One region of the Microbacterium sp. NPDC090225 genome, then DNA from elsewhere that is predicted to be linked to it. Evidence: riboswitches for the same ligand, from Rfam matches in the RefSeq annotation. Region 1 holds a riboswitch; the other holds the start of a gene.
What was found. A riboswitch is a leader RNA that binds a small molecule or an ion and turns the genes downstream of it on or off. The one in region 1 is predicted to bind thiamine pyrophosphate.
Positions count from the first base shown of each region.

Region 2: another riboswitch for thiamine pyrophosphate. It lies ahead of thiM (hydroxyethylthiazole kinase); the one in region 1 lies ahead of ACIQTT_RS12755 (ECF transporter S component).

Region 1 covers NZ_JBIVYS010000001.1:2,653,373-2,660,925, reverse strand. The annotation lists gene ACIQTT_RS12775 (SDR family NAD(P)-dependent oxidoreductase) at 1-169, opposite strand, end outside; gene ACIQTT_RS12770 (phosphotransferase) at 401-1,126, shown strand; gene ACIQTT_RS12765 (energy-coupling factor transporter transmembrane component T family protein) at 1,134-1,925, opposite strand; gene ACIQTT_RS12760 (ABC transporter ATP-binding protein) at 1,925-3,379, opposite strand; gene ACIQTT_RS12755 (ECF transporter S component) at 3,379-4,104, opposite strand; TPP riboswitch at 4,095-4,206, opposite strand; gene ACIQTT_RS12750 (D-alanyl-D-alanine carboxypeptidase) at 4,290-5,921, shown strand; gene ACIQTT_RS12745 (ABC transporter ATP-binding protein) at 6,446-7,553, opposite strand, start outside.
Region 2 covers NZ_JBIVYS010000002.1:540,252-547,804, reverse strand. The annotation lists gene ACIQTT_RS16555 (bifunctional hydroxymethylpyrimidine kinase/phosphomethylpyrimidine kinase) at 1-1,404, opposite strand, end outside; gene thiM (hydroxyethylthiazole kinase) at 1,401-2,249, opposite strand; TPP riboswitch at 2,240-2,333, opposite strand; gene ACIQTT_RS16545 (NAD-dependent epimerase/dehydratase family protein) at 2,342-3,322, opposite strand; gene ACIQTT_RS16540 (AAA family ATPase) at 3,407-4,549, shown strand; gene pheT (phenylalanine--tRNA ligase subunit beta) at 4,598-7,102, opposite strand; gene pheS (phenylalanine--tRNA ligase subunit alpha) at 7,102-7,553, opposite strand, start outside.

The sequences.
Region 1 (7,553 bases):
CGGCCGGCACGAAGAGTCCCCCGAGTTCGTCGGCGAGCTCGGCGCCCTTCGACGTCGAGAGGTCGATGATCGTCACGTGGGCGCCGTCGGCGGCGAGTCGACGCGCGGTCGCGAGGCCCAGACCCGAGGCGCCTCCCGTGATGAGCGCGCCCTGTCCGCTGATCTGCATAGTATTCTCCTTCGAACGTCGTCGTGCGACTGAGTTTCAGCCTACGTGGTTCTTGGTGTCACCACGATCCCCCGGAGGCGGCTGTGTGTGAGCGAGCCTACGGGGTCGGCGTTCATAACTCCGGAGAATCGACGACGTGCGCGGGCCGCACCCCCGGAACGGCGCGGAGCCACGCCCGGAACGCACGCGATTCTGAGGAGTTGTGAACGCGCAGCGCGGCAGACTGGAGGGATGAGCATCCCCGACGCCCACATCGAGATCCCCGCGCGCGTGCGCGACCTCGCCGGTCGCGCCGCCGTGACCCCGGTCTGGCGCAACGGCATCGGGGGTCTCACGTTCCGCACCGACGACGGGCGCTACATCAAGTGGGGCCCGCTCGACGACGAGGCCAACATGCACGACGAGGCCGAGAGGATGCGCTGGGCCCGCCGCTGGATCACGGTTCCCGAGGTGCTCGCCCAAGGGGAGGACGACGCGCACGAGTGGCTCGTCACCCGCGCGCTCGACGCGTTCAGCGCCGTCGATCCGCGCTGGGCGGGCAAGGCTGAGATCGCGGTGCCCGCCGTCGGCCGCGCCCTGCGGGTGCTGCACGAAACACTCCCCGTCGCCGACTGCCCGTGGGAGTGGAGCGTGCAGTGGCGCGTCTCGAACGCTGCCGAGCGCGGAGTCGTCGTGCCGCCCGAGCTGCACGAGGCCCCGCCGATCGACCGCCTGGTCGTGTGCCACGGCGACGCATGCATGCCCAACACGCTTCTGAACGCCGCGGGAGACCCCGTCGCCCACGTCGATCTCGCCGCCCTCGGCCTCGCCGACCGCTGGGCCGATCTCGCCGCCGCGACCATGAGCACCGGGTGGAACTTCGGCCCCGGGTGGGAGGACCCCCTGCTCGAGGCGTACGGCGTCGAGCGCGACGACGAGCGGCTCGAGTTCTACATGCGGCTCTGGAACGAGACCTGAGCGGCGCCTACGAGCTCGGCCCGAGGATGAAGTTCCACGCGCCGGTCGCGATCGCGGCGACCACGGCCACCCCGGAGATCGCGAGACCGATGGCGAGCAGCATCCATTCGGCCGCCCCGAACCGCGACTCGCGCGCCCAGGTGCGCCGCCCCGGAGCCCCGAAGCCGCGCGCCTCCATCGCGGTGGCGAGTTTCGCACCCCGTCGGATCGAAAGCACGAGCAGGGCGAACGCCATGCCGAAGAACCGGCGGATGCGTCCGCGATCGGCGACTCCGCGGGCCCGGCGCGCGAGTTCGAGCGCCCGCCAGTCGTCGAGGAACAGCCCGATCATGCGCAACCCGGCGAGCGCACCCAGCACGAACCGAGCAGGCAGTTTCAGCACCTGCGCGAGACCGTCGGCCAGGTCGGTGGGGTCGACCGTGATGAACAGCACCACCGACGGCAGCGCGATCGCGAGCACGCGCAGGAAGGTCGCGAGAGCGAGCGCGAGCGACCCGTCGCTGATGCGCAGCACGAACCATTCGACGTAGATCGTCCCGCTGGTCTCGCCGTAGAGGGCGATCGTGACCGCGGTGAGCGGCGCCGCGAGCCAGACCGGCCAGGTGCGCAGCCAGAACTCGCGCCAGCCGATGCCGGCGAAGAAGAACAGCACGCACTCGAGCACGAGGGCGACGGATGCCGACACCGGATCGAGCGTGAGGATCAGCGGGATCGCGATCAGCGCGCTCACCCCGAGCTTGGCGACGGGGTTGATGCCGGCGATGCGTCCGGTGCGGGCGGTGGCGTCGAGAACGGTCATCAGGTGCCGCCCAGCTCGTATCGTTCGGCGTGGAGCGCGCGGGCGACGTCGAGGTCGTGCGTGATCGTGACGATCGCGGTCCCCTCGTCGCGGAGCGCGGCGAGCATCGCGACGAGCTCGGCCCAGGTGCGGGCGTCCTGGCCGAAGGTCGGCTCGTCGAGCACGAGCACCCGAGGCCGGGTCGCGAGGGCGGCGGCGACCGTCAACCGGCGCTTCTCACCGCCCGACAGCGTGTAGGGGTTGGCGCGCGCGAGCCGGTCGAGGCGCAGCCGGTGCAGCAACTCGTCGCTACGGGCCGCGATCTCGTCCTCGGGCAGGCCGAGAGCACGCGGGCCGACCGCGAGCTCGTCCTGCACGGTCTTCGCCAGCAACTGATGCTCGGGCTCCTGGAAGACCATCCCGATACGGGTGAGCAGATCGCGCGACGCCCAGTCGATCGGCGCCGGTCCGATGTCGGCGGCCAGGGCTGCGGATGCCGCGACCGCGCCGCCCGCGGGCGGAAGGAGCCCCGCGAGCGTCAGCCCGAGGGTCGACTTGCCGGCACCGTTCGGCCCGGTGATCGCGAGCGCCTGCCCGGCCCGCACGTCGAGGTCGATGCCGGTCGCCACGGCCTTCCCCTTCACCCGGGCGACGGCGAGATCCCGGGCCGAGATCAGCACCTCTCCGGGCGCCGACAGCGGGGCGGGCGGAGCATCCGGAGCGAACCCCGGCACCCACACGCCGTCGGCCGCGAGCCGGGCGCCCTCGACGCCGAGCACGTGAGCGGGCGGCCCGTCGGCGACGACCCCGCCTTGCCCGACCACGATCACCCGCGTGATCAGCGGCAGCCACACGTCGAGGCGGTGCTCGACGACGATCAGCGTCGCGGGGTGCGCCTGCAGCATCCGCTCGACGGCGTCGCGCACCTCGACCACGCCCTCGGGATCGAGGTTGGCGGTCGGCTCGTCGAGCAGCACGAGCCCCGGGCGCATCGCGAGGATGCCGGCGAGCGCGAGCCGCTGCTTCTGCCCGCCCGACAGCGCCTTGGTCGGGCGATCGAGCGGCGCGTCGAGGCCGACCGCGTCGAGCGCCTGCGTCACGCGCGGCCAGATCTCGGCGCGCGGGACGCCGAGGTTCTCGCACCCGAAGGCGACGTCGTCACCGACCCGAGCGAGGATCACCTGCGAGTCGGGGTCCTGCAGCACGAGCCCCGCACGCCCACGCGTCGACGTGGCGGGGATGCCGTCGACGAGGAGCGAGCCCTGGGCTTCACCCTCCTCGTCGCCGCCGAGCACCCCGGCGAGTCCCTGCAGCAGCGTCGACTTGCCGGCACCAGAGGCGCCGAGCACGAGCACGCGCTCCCCCGGTTCGATCCGGAACGAGACGTCCTGCAGCGCCCACGCCAGACGACTGGCGTGGCGCCAGCCCCACGCGGTCGCCTCGACCGTCGCGGGGCCGGCCTGATCGGTGGCCATCAGACGCGGACGCGCGCCTCACGGCCCGAACCGAACCGGTCGAGCGCTCCCGTGGCCGCGATGCCGCGCGCCAGCACCCACGACAGGGCCCCGGCGATCACCGCGCCCGACACGACCGTGCTGATCAGGTAGATCACCGTGAACTCGGTGCCCGACCCCGCGTACCAGAGGATGAGGTTGTTGATACCGCCGGCGAGGGCCGCGCCCGCTCCGGCGAGGATCGCGACGGGCAGCGACCAGCGACGGTAGAAGAACAGCAGGAAGATCAGCTCGGCGCCGAGGCCCTGCACGAGACCGGCCTCGAGCGTCAGGAACCCGCCCCACTGGTTGCCGATCAGTGCCGACACGACCGCGGCGAGCAGCTCGACGTAGATCGCCGCGCCCGCCTTGCGGATGATGAGGCCACCGAGCACACCGGCGAACAGCCACGGTCCGTCGAGCAGCCCCTGCAGGCCCGGGAGCAGCGGCTCGAGGAGCGCCTTCGGGCCGAGGTAGCCGACGTTCCAAGCCAGGAAGATCAGGCCGGCGGCGACGCCGAGCACACTGGCGACGACGATGTCGACGACGCGCCAGCGCCAGATCGTGGCGGGGGCGCTCTTCGCGGATGCCGGCGTCGCGGCGGATGCCGTGGGCTTCGCGGTGGATGCCGTCTTCGATCCGGATGCCGGTGCGGATGCCGTTTCGCCGGTGTTCTTCTCGGCGGATTCGGGTGTGGACGTACTCATCTGAACTCCTCCCTGCGCTGGCATGACCCAGATCAGGTTCGACGGTCGAAGCGCGATTCGCTCCCTCTCAGCCCGGCTCGCCGGACTCCCGTGGTTGTGCTGACCAGCATACCCGCGCGCCGACACCCGCGCCCGACCGTGACGCATCGCCGCAGATGAGCCCGGGGATTGGGTACCGTAATCGAGTGACCGCCGCTCATCCCCCCGACGCCGCCACGGCCGCCGTGCCCGATTCCGGCGCGACCGCGACCGATGCCCCGGGCGAATCCGCTCCGACCGTGACGGCATCCGTGCCCGTCTTGGCGGGCCCGGTGGAGGGCGCGATCGTCGGCGACGACCGGGCCGCACCCGAGGGAGATGGACCCGCGGGGGCTGGTGTCGAGGCGACTGCTGTGGAGGCATCCGCGACCGAGGCATCCGCTGCCCCGGAGGCGAGCGAGAGCGAGGCTCCCGAGACCGCGTGGGCCGATGAGCAACGCCCGGCCACTGCTCTCACCTGGATCGATACCGCCACCGTCGCGGCGGGTTCTGCGGCGCGCACCTACGACGAGCCGTACGTCGAGGATCCCGCCGTCGCGATCATGCGCGGCGCCCGGCTGCGTCCTGCGATCGCCAGCGCCCGCGTGCTCGTCCCGATCGGCATGGTCCTCGGGCTCGTCGGCGCGTACGCCGGCACGACCATCCTCTGGCCGCTGCACGAGGTCGCCCCGACCGTGCACTCGGTCGAGTTCACCACCGTGGCCGCTCCCCCGGCCGCCGTGGCGTGGCCGGGCGTCGGCAGCGCAGCAGTCGGCGTGGGCGGCATCGGCTCGACGGCATCCTCGGTGGATCCGGCGAGCATCGCGAGCATCACCAAGGTGGTCAGCTCGCTGATGGTGCTCGATCGGATGCCCCTGGCCCTCGGCGAGCAGGGCCCCGAGTTCTCGTTCACCCGCGCCGACAGCCAGTCGTACTGGTCGTACCGGATGTCGGACCAGTCGTCGCTCGATGTGCCGGTCGGCGGAGTGCTCACCGAGTACCAGATGCTGCAGGGCACTCTGCTCGGGTCGGCGAACAACTACATCGACCGTCTCGCGCGCGAGGTCTGGGGATCGAACAGCGAGTTCGCGGCTGCCGCGGAGATCTGGCTGGGTGCGCGCGGCCTCAGTGACATCACGGTCGTCACCCCGTCGGGCTTCGACGTCGGCAACGTCGCGACGCCCGACGCCCTGGTGCGCCTGGGTGAGCTCGCGATGAAGAACCCGGTGTTCGCCGAGATCGTCGGCACCCCGGCTGTCGAGCTGCCCGGGGCGGGCCTCGTGACCAACACGAATGGCATGCTGGCCGACCCGGGCGTCGTCGGTATCAAGACCGGCACGCTCGTCGGGTGGAACCTGCTCACGGCCAAAAACGTGACCGTGGGCGACAGCACCGTGCAGCTGTATGCCGCTGTGCTGAATCAAGACGACGATGAGCAGCGGCTCGCGGCCACGCGCTCTCTGTTCGCCGAGGTCGAAGCGGCGCTCCTCGCCCAGGAACCCGCGGTTCCGGCCGGAACGGTCGTCGGTCAGGTGCGCACCGAGTGGGGCGCAGCGGTCGACATCGTGACGGATGCCGACGCCGACGTGCTGCTCTGGAACGGTGCCGCGGCGACGACCTCGACGAGCTTCTCGCTCGGGGATGCGCGTGAGGACGGCGATGCCGTTGGCTCGCTGAGCACGGCCGGCCCGATCGACGCGACGACGACGGAACTCGTTCTCGACGACGACGTCGAGGGCCCCAGCATCTGGTGGCGCCTCACGCATCCGATGAACCTGTTCGGCCTCGACTCGGAGTAGAGCCGGGGTTGTTCGCACCTCCCCGCTCCCGGCGAGGGGTCACGACACGCCCTGTCCGTACCCGCCCGTGAGGCGTGTTGTGACCCCTCACGTTCGGATTGCCTCCTCGCACGCCTGTCTCCCTCTGCTCATCCGCAGGGAGGAACGACACGTGCGGGGAGAATCCCGCCGATCCTCCCCGCACCTGTCGTTTCTCCCTGCACGCGACGCCCGCCATCACGCCTGCACGGACGGATCACGTCTGCACGGCGAGACCCCGGGATTGCTGTGCGGACGTGCCCGCTCCGTGCAAATGAGCGGGATCGAGCGGATGCCGCGGCCCGCACGGTGAGCGGATGCCGCGACCGGCAGGGTGAGTGGATGCCGCCGCGCCGGGCGAGCGGATGCCGCGGCGGCGGATTGCTCGCGGCGATGTCGCTGCACACGGAAGCGCCCCGGCCCGCGGATGCGGGTCGGGGCGCTTCGGGTGGGCGTGCGCCCGGGTGCCGGTGGCGGGTCAGATGCGGCCGGTCGGATGCGGCGGGTCAGCCTCGGCGGGTGTCGCCCTCGGGAGACGGGTGCTCGACCACGGCCTGAGCCGCGGCGGCCTCGGCGGCGGGCTGCTGGGCTCCGACCGATGCTCCGGTGACGGCATCCGCTGCTGCGGCCTCGGCCGCGTTCTCGTCGTCGGCGTCTCCCGTGATGACGGTCGGCGTCGAGCCGGTGAGTGCCTCCTCGGCGTCGATGTCGGTCGCCGCCTGCTCGAACTGCGACTGGTACAGCCGCCAGTACGCACCCTGTGCGGCGATGAGCTCGTCGTGCGTGCCCTTCTCGACGATGTCGCCGTGCTCCATCACGAGGATGAGGTCGGCATCGCGGATCGTCGACAGACGGTGAGCGATCACGAATGACGTGCGTCCTTCGCGGAGCGCCGCCATCGCGTTCTGCAGCAGCAACTCGGTACGGGTGTCGACCGCCGATGTGGCCTCATCGAGGATGAGGATCGACGGCTTGGCGACGAACGCCCGCGCGATCGTGATGAGCTGGCGCTCACCCGCCGAGACGTTCGACGCGTCCTCGTCGAGCACGGTGTCGTAGCCCTCGGGCAAGGCGTGCACGAAGCGATCGACGTACGTCGCCTTCGCCGCCTCGAGCACCTCATCATCGGTCGCGGTGGAACGCCCGTACCGGATGTTCTCGCGGATGCTGCCGTTGAAGAGCCACGGATCCTGCAGCACCATGCCGGTGCGCGAGCGCAGCTCGTCACGCGTGACCTCGGAGATGTCCTGTCCGTCGAGCAGGATGCGCCCGCCGTTCAGCTCGTAGAACCGCATGATGAGGTTGACGAGCGTGGTCTTGCCCGCGCCGGTCGGGCCGACGATCGCGACCGTCTGGCCCGGCTCGACCCGGAAGGAGAGGTCGGTGATGAGCGGACGCTCGGGCGTATACGAGAACGCGACGTTCTCGAACTCGACGACGCCGTTGCCCTCCACGAGTTCGGGGGCGTCGACGGCATCGGCCTCCTGCTCCTCGGTGTCGAGCAGCTCGAACACGCGCTCCGCGGAGGCGGTGCCCGACTGCACGACGGCAGCCATCCCACCCAGCTGCGACAGCGGCTGCGTGAACTGCTGCGAGTACTGGATGAAGGCCTGC
Region 2 (7,553 bases), on a different contig from region 1:
GCCGCCGACCTGCAGCGCATCGCTCTGCCGCAGCGACTCGCGCAACCAACTCCGCGCACCGCGCACCGCCTCGGTGAGGTCGTCACCGCGGGCGAGTCGAGTCGCGAGGGCGGAGGACAGCGAACATCCGGTGCCGTGGGTGTTCACGGTCGCGATGCGATCGCCGCCGAACTCCTCGCGTACGCCGCGCGGCACGTCGATGATCGCGTCGGGTGCCTGATCGCCGGGAAGGTGTCCGCCCTTCACCAGCACCGCCGTGCCGCACTCGATGGACAGGGCCTCGGCTGCGGCGAGCGCTGCGGGCCATCCATCGATCTCCCGGCGGGTGAGGACGGCGAGCTCTGCGAGGTTCGGGGTGACGAGGTGCGCGCGGTGCAGCAGCGAGTTCAGAGCATCCTCGGCATCCGCATCGAGCAGCCGATCCCCGCTCGTCGCCACCATGACCGGATCGAGCACGACGATCGGCGGACGCACGCGGTCGAGCCACGCGCTCACGGCCTGCACGGCTTCGACGTTCGCGAGCATGCCGATCTTCACGGCATCGATCACGATGTCGTCCGACAGCGCCTCCAACTGCGCCGCGAGGAACGCCGCGTCCGGCACGTGCACGTCGCGCACGCCGCGCGTGTTCTGCACGGTGAGCGCGGCGATCGCCGCCATCCCGTACCCTCCGTTCGCCGCGATCGACTTGAGATCGGCCTGGATCCCGGCACCGCCGGAGGGATCGCTGCCCGCGATGCTCAGCACCCTCGGCACGGCGCCCCGTCGCCACCGCGCACGGAACTCAGCGGCCGCGGCACGCGGATCCGGAGAGGCGCAGAGCGCGGAGACGACGGCGAGGCCGGCGGCGCCGGCGGACTGCAGATCCTCGGTGTCGTCGATGCCGACGCCGCCGATCGCGACGCAGGGAAGGGCGGTCGAGCGGGCGAACGCCCGGAATCCCTCGATGCCGAGAGCGGGTGGGTGGTCGGGTTTGGTGTCCGTCGGGCGGATGACTCCCACCCCGAGGTAGTCGACCGTGCCCTCGGGCAGTGCATGGACCGCCTCGAGATGGGCCTCGCTGTTCGCCGTCAGCCCGATCAGCGCGTCGGGTCCGAGCACCGCACGCGCGTGAAGCACCGATTCATCGCCCTGGCCGAGATGCACGCCGTCCACACGGGCACCCCGCGCACGAGCATCGAGCACCGCCTCGAGACGGTCGTTCACCACGAGGAGCGCGCGCCCATCGATCACGCGGGACAACTCGACCAGACTGGCGACGACTGCGGAGTGCTCGGCGGCCTTCTCCCGGAGCTGGACGATGCGCACACCGCCATCGACCGCGAGCCGCACGGTCTCGACGACCCCGCGTGCACCGCACAGCGCGGCATCCGTCACGAGGTAGAGGGAGAGGTCCGCGATCATCGCGTCTCCTCCTCGACGCGCGCACGAACGATGACGTCGGCCGGCTCGATGGCAGCGAGCGCGTCCAGCAGAGCGACGGCGAAGCTGCCCGGGCCCGCCGCCGCGGCCGCCGCATCCTCCGCGGCGATCGTGTACACGAGCGAGGCTGCGGCGATGGCGTCGAGCGATCCGGCACCGGTCGCACGCGCGGCGCCGAGGAACGCCGCCATCACCGCACCGAGCGCGCACCCTCCCCCGGTCACGCGCGTCAGCAGTGCATCGCCGTTCGACAGCCGCACGATCCGCTCGCCGTCGGTCAGCAGATCGACGGCGCCCGAGACGGCGACGATGCTGCCGTGGCGCTGGGCGAGGTGCCGGGCCGCATCGCGCGCCGCCTCGGTGCTGTCGGTGGAATCGACCCCGCGCCCGCCCGCGCTCATCCCCGCCAGCGCGAGGATCTCCGACGCGTTGCCCCGGATCGCCGTCGGTCGAAGGGCGGCGAGTTCACCCGCCAGAGAGGTGCGCACGGGGAGCGCACCGATCGCGACCGGGTCGAGCACCCAGGGAGTGCCGGAGCGCGTCGCCGCGTCGGCGGCTTCGAGGCTCGCCGCGCGCTGTTCCGGGGTCGGGGTGCCGAGGTTCACGAGCAATCCGGAGGCCACGCCCGCGAACATCCCCGACTCGCCCACGATGTCGACCATCGCCGGTGCGGCCCCGATCGCGAGCAGCACGTTGGCGGTGAATCCGGTGACGACCGCATTGGTGATGCAGTGGGTCAAGGGCGGAGCCGCACGCAGCGTCTCGAGCAGTTCGGCCGCGCTCTGCGCGGTCGAGGGGGCGGACGATGGACGCAGAAGATCGCTCATTGCGACATCCCTTCGCTAGTACGAACTAGATCAGGTTCGACGGGTGTGATCTCAGCCGCGGATGCGGCACCCCGTGTCACTCGCCCCAGAGTCTAGCGAAGCGACCGCGATCGGCCGCCGAGATCGGCGAGGAGTTCCTCCTCTTCCGCGCGGCTCAGCCCGGCGCGGCGTGGACGATTCACCCCGCGCGCGCGTTCGTCGGCCACGACCCGCGCGACCGTCGCCTCGAGCGGGCTCAGCGCGCCTCCCGTCGCGAGGAACCTCTCGTTGCGGCGGGTCATGAACCCGGTCATGCCGGTCGGCAGCCAGAGGGGCAGTGAACGGTCGCCCATCCAGTACTCCACGTTCCGCGCACGCAACCACTCCTCACTCGCCTCGCGCACCCCGGCGGTGTGCCCAGCGGCCCGGCACACGACGTCGAGCATCTCGGCGAGCGGGATGCTGTCGCCGATCGCATTCACCGCGCCCGCGGCTCGGGACGAGACGACGTACGCGGCGAGGTCGTCGACGTCGATGACCTGCGCGTCACGGCCGGACAGGGGCGGCACCAGCACCGGCCGCTCCCCCGCCCGTGCGAACGCCGCCGCCCAGTAGCCGAAGCGGTCGCTCGGATCGCCCTCGCCCACGATCAGTCCTGGTCGCACGATCAGCGCACGGTCGCCCAACTCGGCGACGGCGTCCTCCGCAGCCGCCTTCTGCGCGCCGTATTCGGCCTCCTCCGCGCGGGAGGACGGATGCCGCGGCGCAGTCTCGTCGCCGCCCACCGTCTCGTCTTCGGCGTACACCGAGACAGACGACACGAAGGTCCAGCGGGCGGCGCGGTCTCCGAGCTCGTCGACGGCCCGGGCGACCTGGAGCGCCGAGGACGAGACGTCGACGACGAGGTCCCATTCGCCGTCGAGCGCCGCGTACGGATCGGCACCGGTTCGGTCCCCGACCACGAGGATCGCGCCGCGAGGAACCGGGCGGGCTCCGCGCGCGAGGCAGGTCACGGCGGCGCCCTCGTCGAGGAGGCGGCGGGTGATCCGGCTCGACAACCATCCGGTGCCGCCGAGGATCAAGGCCTTCGTCATGACACCAGCACACCAGTATCGGCGCGCCGATGGAAGCGCCTCCGCTCAGAGCAGAGTGTCGGATGCGCCTGACACGATGGGGCCATGCTCACGACCCTCGCCGTCTCCGGATACCGCTCGCTCGTCGACGTCGTCGTGCCTCTCGAGCCGCTGACGGTGATCACGGGGGCGAACGGCACGGGGAAGTCGAACCTCTACCGCGCGCTGCGCCTGCTCGCCGCGACCGGCCACGGCCGCGCTGTCGCCGCCGTGGCACGGGAGGGGGGACTCGACAGCGTGCTGTGGGCGGGTCCCGAGACTCCGCAGGGTGAGGACGCTCAGGGCACACGGCGCTCCCGACCGATCTCGGTGCGCCTCGGCATCGCCGCTGACGAGGTCGGATACCTGATCGATCTGGGCCTGCCGCAGACCGATGCACGCAGCCTCTTCACGCGCGATCCGGAGATCAAACGCGAGCAGCTGTTCACCGGTCCGTTCGCCCGGCCGGGCACACTGTTCGTCGATCGTCAGCGCGGGGGCGTGCGGGTGCGCGGCGACGACGGTTGGGAATCGGTGGACCAGCCGATGGGACCCGGGCAGAGCGTGCTGCTCGACCTCGTCGACGGCACCGCCCGCTGGGAGACGGCATCCCTGCGCGCCCGGATCGCCAGTTGGCGCTTCTACGACCACTTCCGCACCGACGCCTCCGCCCCCGCGCGACTGCCGCAGATCGGAACGCGCACGCGCTGGCTGAGCGACGACGGCTCCGACCTCGCCGCCGTGTGGGCGACGACGACGGAAGCGGGACGCGGCGCTCCGCTCGATGAGGCAGTCGACCGCGCCTTCCCGGGGTCGCGCGTGCAGATCTCCGTCGCCGACGGCTCGTTCCGGCTGCAACTGCGGCAACCCGGTCTCCTGCGGCCGCTCGATGCCGCCGAGCTCTCCGACGGCACTCTGCGCTACCTGCTGTGGTGCGCGGCCCTGCTGCCCGCCGATCCGCCGCCCCTCCTCGTCGTCAACGAGCCCGAGTCGAGCCTCCACGAGAGCCTCATCGACCCGCTCGGCTCACTGCTCGCTCGTGCCGCGTCCCAGACGCAGGTGATCGTCGTCACGCACTCCGCACCCCTCCGCCGCGCGCTGACCGAGGCGGGCGGAACGGTCGTCGAGCTCGAGTCGAACGGGTACGGCACCCGCGTGCGCGATCAGCTGCCGCTCGAGCGCCCGAGCTGGCACTGGCCGTCGCGCTAGCGGGAACGCTGCGCGACGGCCAGTGCCGACAGGAACGAGCAAACGGGCTCAGTCGCGGAGAGCCGCCCCGAATCGCTCGGAGGCGACGGCGACGCCCGCGAGCTTGGCCTCGCTGGCTTCGGCGGCCGTGAGCGTGCGATCGTCGGCACGGAAGCGCAGGGCGAAGCTCAGGCTCTTCGAGCCTGCAGGGACGCCCTCGCCGCGGTAGTCGTCGACCAGGCGCACCGATTCGAGGAGCGCACCCGCACCCTCGGCGAGTGCCGCCTCGACATCCGCGGCCGGCACCTCCGCGGGCACAGCGAGCGAGACGTCCTGCGTCGCGGCAGGGAATGTCGAGAGCGATGCGGCGACGATGCGCTCGCCCGCGAGGGAGAGCACGAGATCGAGATCGACCTCGAGCACGGTCGCGCGCCCGGGAAGATCCGCATCCGCGGTGACAGCGGGGTGGAGCTCGCCGACGTAGCCGACGACCTGATCCGCGACGCGCAGGTCGCCCGTGCGCCCCGGGTGGAGCGCGGTGCGCGTGCTCTGCACGACGTCGATCTCGACGCCCGCAGCAGTCGCGATCACGCGCACGGCGTCGAGAGCATCCGAGAGCCCGGTCGCCTCGGCCGGACGCCCCGGCTGGCGCGGAGTCGCGTTACCGGTCAGGAGCGCGGCGAGGAAACGGTTCTGCGGCGGGATCGACGCATTCAGCTCGGCGAGGGTCTCCTCCGAGGGGCGCTCCCCCAGCGGCGGAACGTCGTCGGTTCCGTAGGTCACCCCGGCTTCGGGCAGGAACACCGCACCCGTGTCGAAGATCGCGAGATCGGTGAGTCCGCGCGAGATGTTGCGGTGCGCCGTCTGGAGCAGCCCCGGCACCAGCGACCGTCGCAGGAACGGCACCTGGCCGTCGAGCGGGTTCGCCAGGCGGATGCTGGGGAGGTGCTCCCCCGTCGCCGATCCGTGGAGGTCGTTCTGCGCCTCGGTCGTGAACGGGAAGGCGGGGGTCTCGACGAACCCCGCGGCCGCCAGGGCGTTCGCCACCCGGCGGCGGCCCTGCTGGTGCGCGGTGAGTCCGCGGCCCGACGGCGGCGTGGGAAGCACCGAGGGGATGCGATCGAGGCCGTGAATACGGGCGACCTCTTCGGCGAGCGTCCACTTGTCGGTCAGATCGGGACGCCAGGTCGGAGGGATGACGGTCCACCCGTCGTCGGCAGCGGTCACCTCCGCACCGATCGTGGTGAGGGCGCCGGTGATCTCGGCCTCGGTATAGTCGACGCCGATCAGGCCCTCGACGAATCCCGCGGGCAGGTCGATCTCGGCGACGAAGACCTCGGCGAAGAGCGCTCCTCCCTCGTCGGTGAGCGTGCCGCCGGCCAGCTCGACCATGAGGTCGGCAGCACGGCGAGCCGCGACGAACGGGATGAGCGGGTCGACGCCGCGCTCGAAGCGCTTGGAGGCCTCGCTGGGCAGCTTGTGCCGGCGGGCGGTGCGCGCGATCGTCGTGGGATCGAACGACGCGGCCTCGATGAGGACGTCGGTCGTCGTGTCGCTCATCTCGGTCGTACCGCCGCCCATGACGCCGGCGAGGCCGATGGGCCCCGATTCATCGGTGATGAGCAGATCCTCGACATGGAGCGTGCGCTCCTGACCGTCGAGGGTCGTCATCTTCTCGCCGGCCCGAGCGCGGCGCACCGTGATGCCCCCCGTGAGCTTGTCGAGGTCGTAGCCGTGCAGCGGCTGGCCGAGTTCGAGCATGACGTAGTTCGTGATGTCGATCAGCACGCCGAGCGAGCGCATGCCCGCGAGCGAGAGCCGCGCGATCATCCAGGGAGGCGTCGGGCGGGACGGGTCGACCCCGCGGACGACCCGGGTCACGAACTCGCTCGCGCCCACGCGCCCGCGCACCGGCGCCTCATCGTCGACGATCGCGAGGTGGCCGGTGCCCGGCTGCAGCTCGGCGAAGTCCCGCTCGGCCGGGTCGCGGAACTCCGCGCCCGTCGCGTGCGAGTACTCGCGGGCCACGCCGCGCAGGGAGAAGGCGTACCCGCGGTCGGGCGTGACGTTGATCTCGACCGCGACATCGTCGAGCCCGAGGAGGGCGATCGCGTCGGTACCGACCGCGGCGTCGATCCCCAGGTCGGACAGAACGAGGATGCCGTTGTGCTCGTCACCGAGCCCGAGCTCCCGCGCCGAGGCGATCATGCCGTCCGACACATGCCCGTAGGTCTTGCGGGCCGCGATCGGGAACGGGCCGGGCAGCACCGCACCCGGGAGCGTCACGATCACCTTGTCGCCGACGACGAAGTTGTGGGCGCCGCAGACGATGCCGCGCACACCACCGTTCGCCTCGCCGACATCGACCTGGCACCAGTTGATGGTCTTGCCGTTGGACTGCGGTTCGCCCTCGAGCGAGACGACCTGTCCGACGACGACGGGACCGGTGATGTCGAAGCGGTGCACGTCCTCCTCTTCGAAGCCGACCGTCACCAGCGCCGCGAGGACGTCCTCGGGGGACGCATCCGCTGCCACATCGACGTACTCACGCAACCACGAAAGCGGGACGCGCATCACACCACCATCCCGTACTGCTCGCTGAATCGGACATCGCCCTCGGCCATGTCTCGCATGTCCTGCACATCACTGCGGAACATGAGTCCCCGCTCGATGCCCATGCCGAACGCGAAGCCGCTGTACACCTCGGGATCGATCCCGGCCGCACGCAGCACGTTCGGGTTGACCATGCCGCAGCCGCCCCACTCGATCCAGCGCGCGCCGCCCTTGAAAGTGGGGTGCCACAGATCGAGCTCGGCGGAGGGCTCGGTGAAGGGGAAGTAGTTGGTGCGGAAGCGCATCTTGGCCTCGGGACCGAACAGCTGCTTCGCGAAGTGGTCGAGCGTGCCCTTGAGGTGCGCCATCGTGATGCCCTTGTCGATCACGAGACCCTCGAACTGGGTGAACACCGGCAGGTGCGTCGCATCGAACTCGTCGGTTCGGTAGACGCGCCCGGGGCAGAGCACGT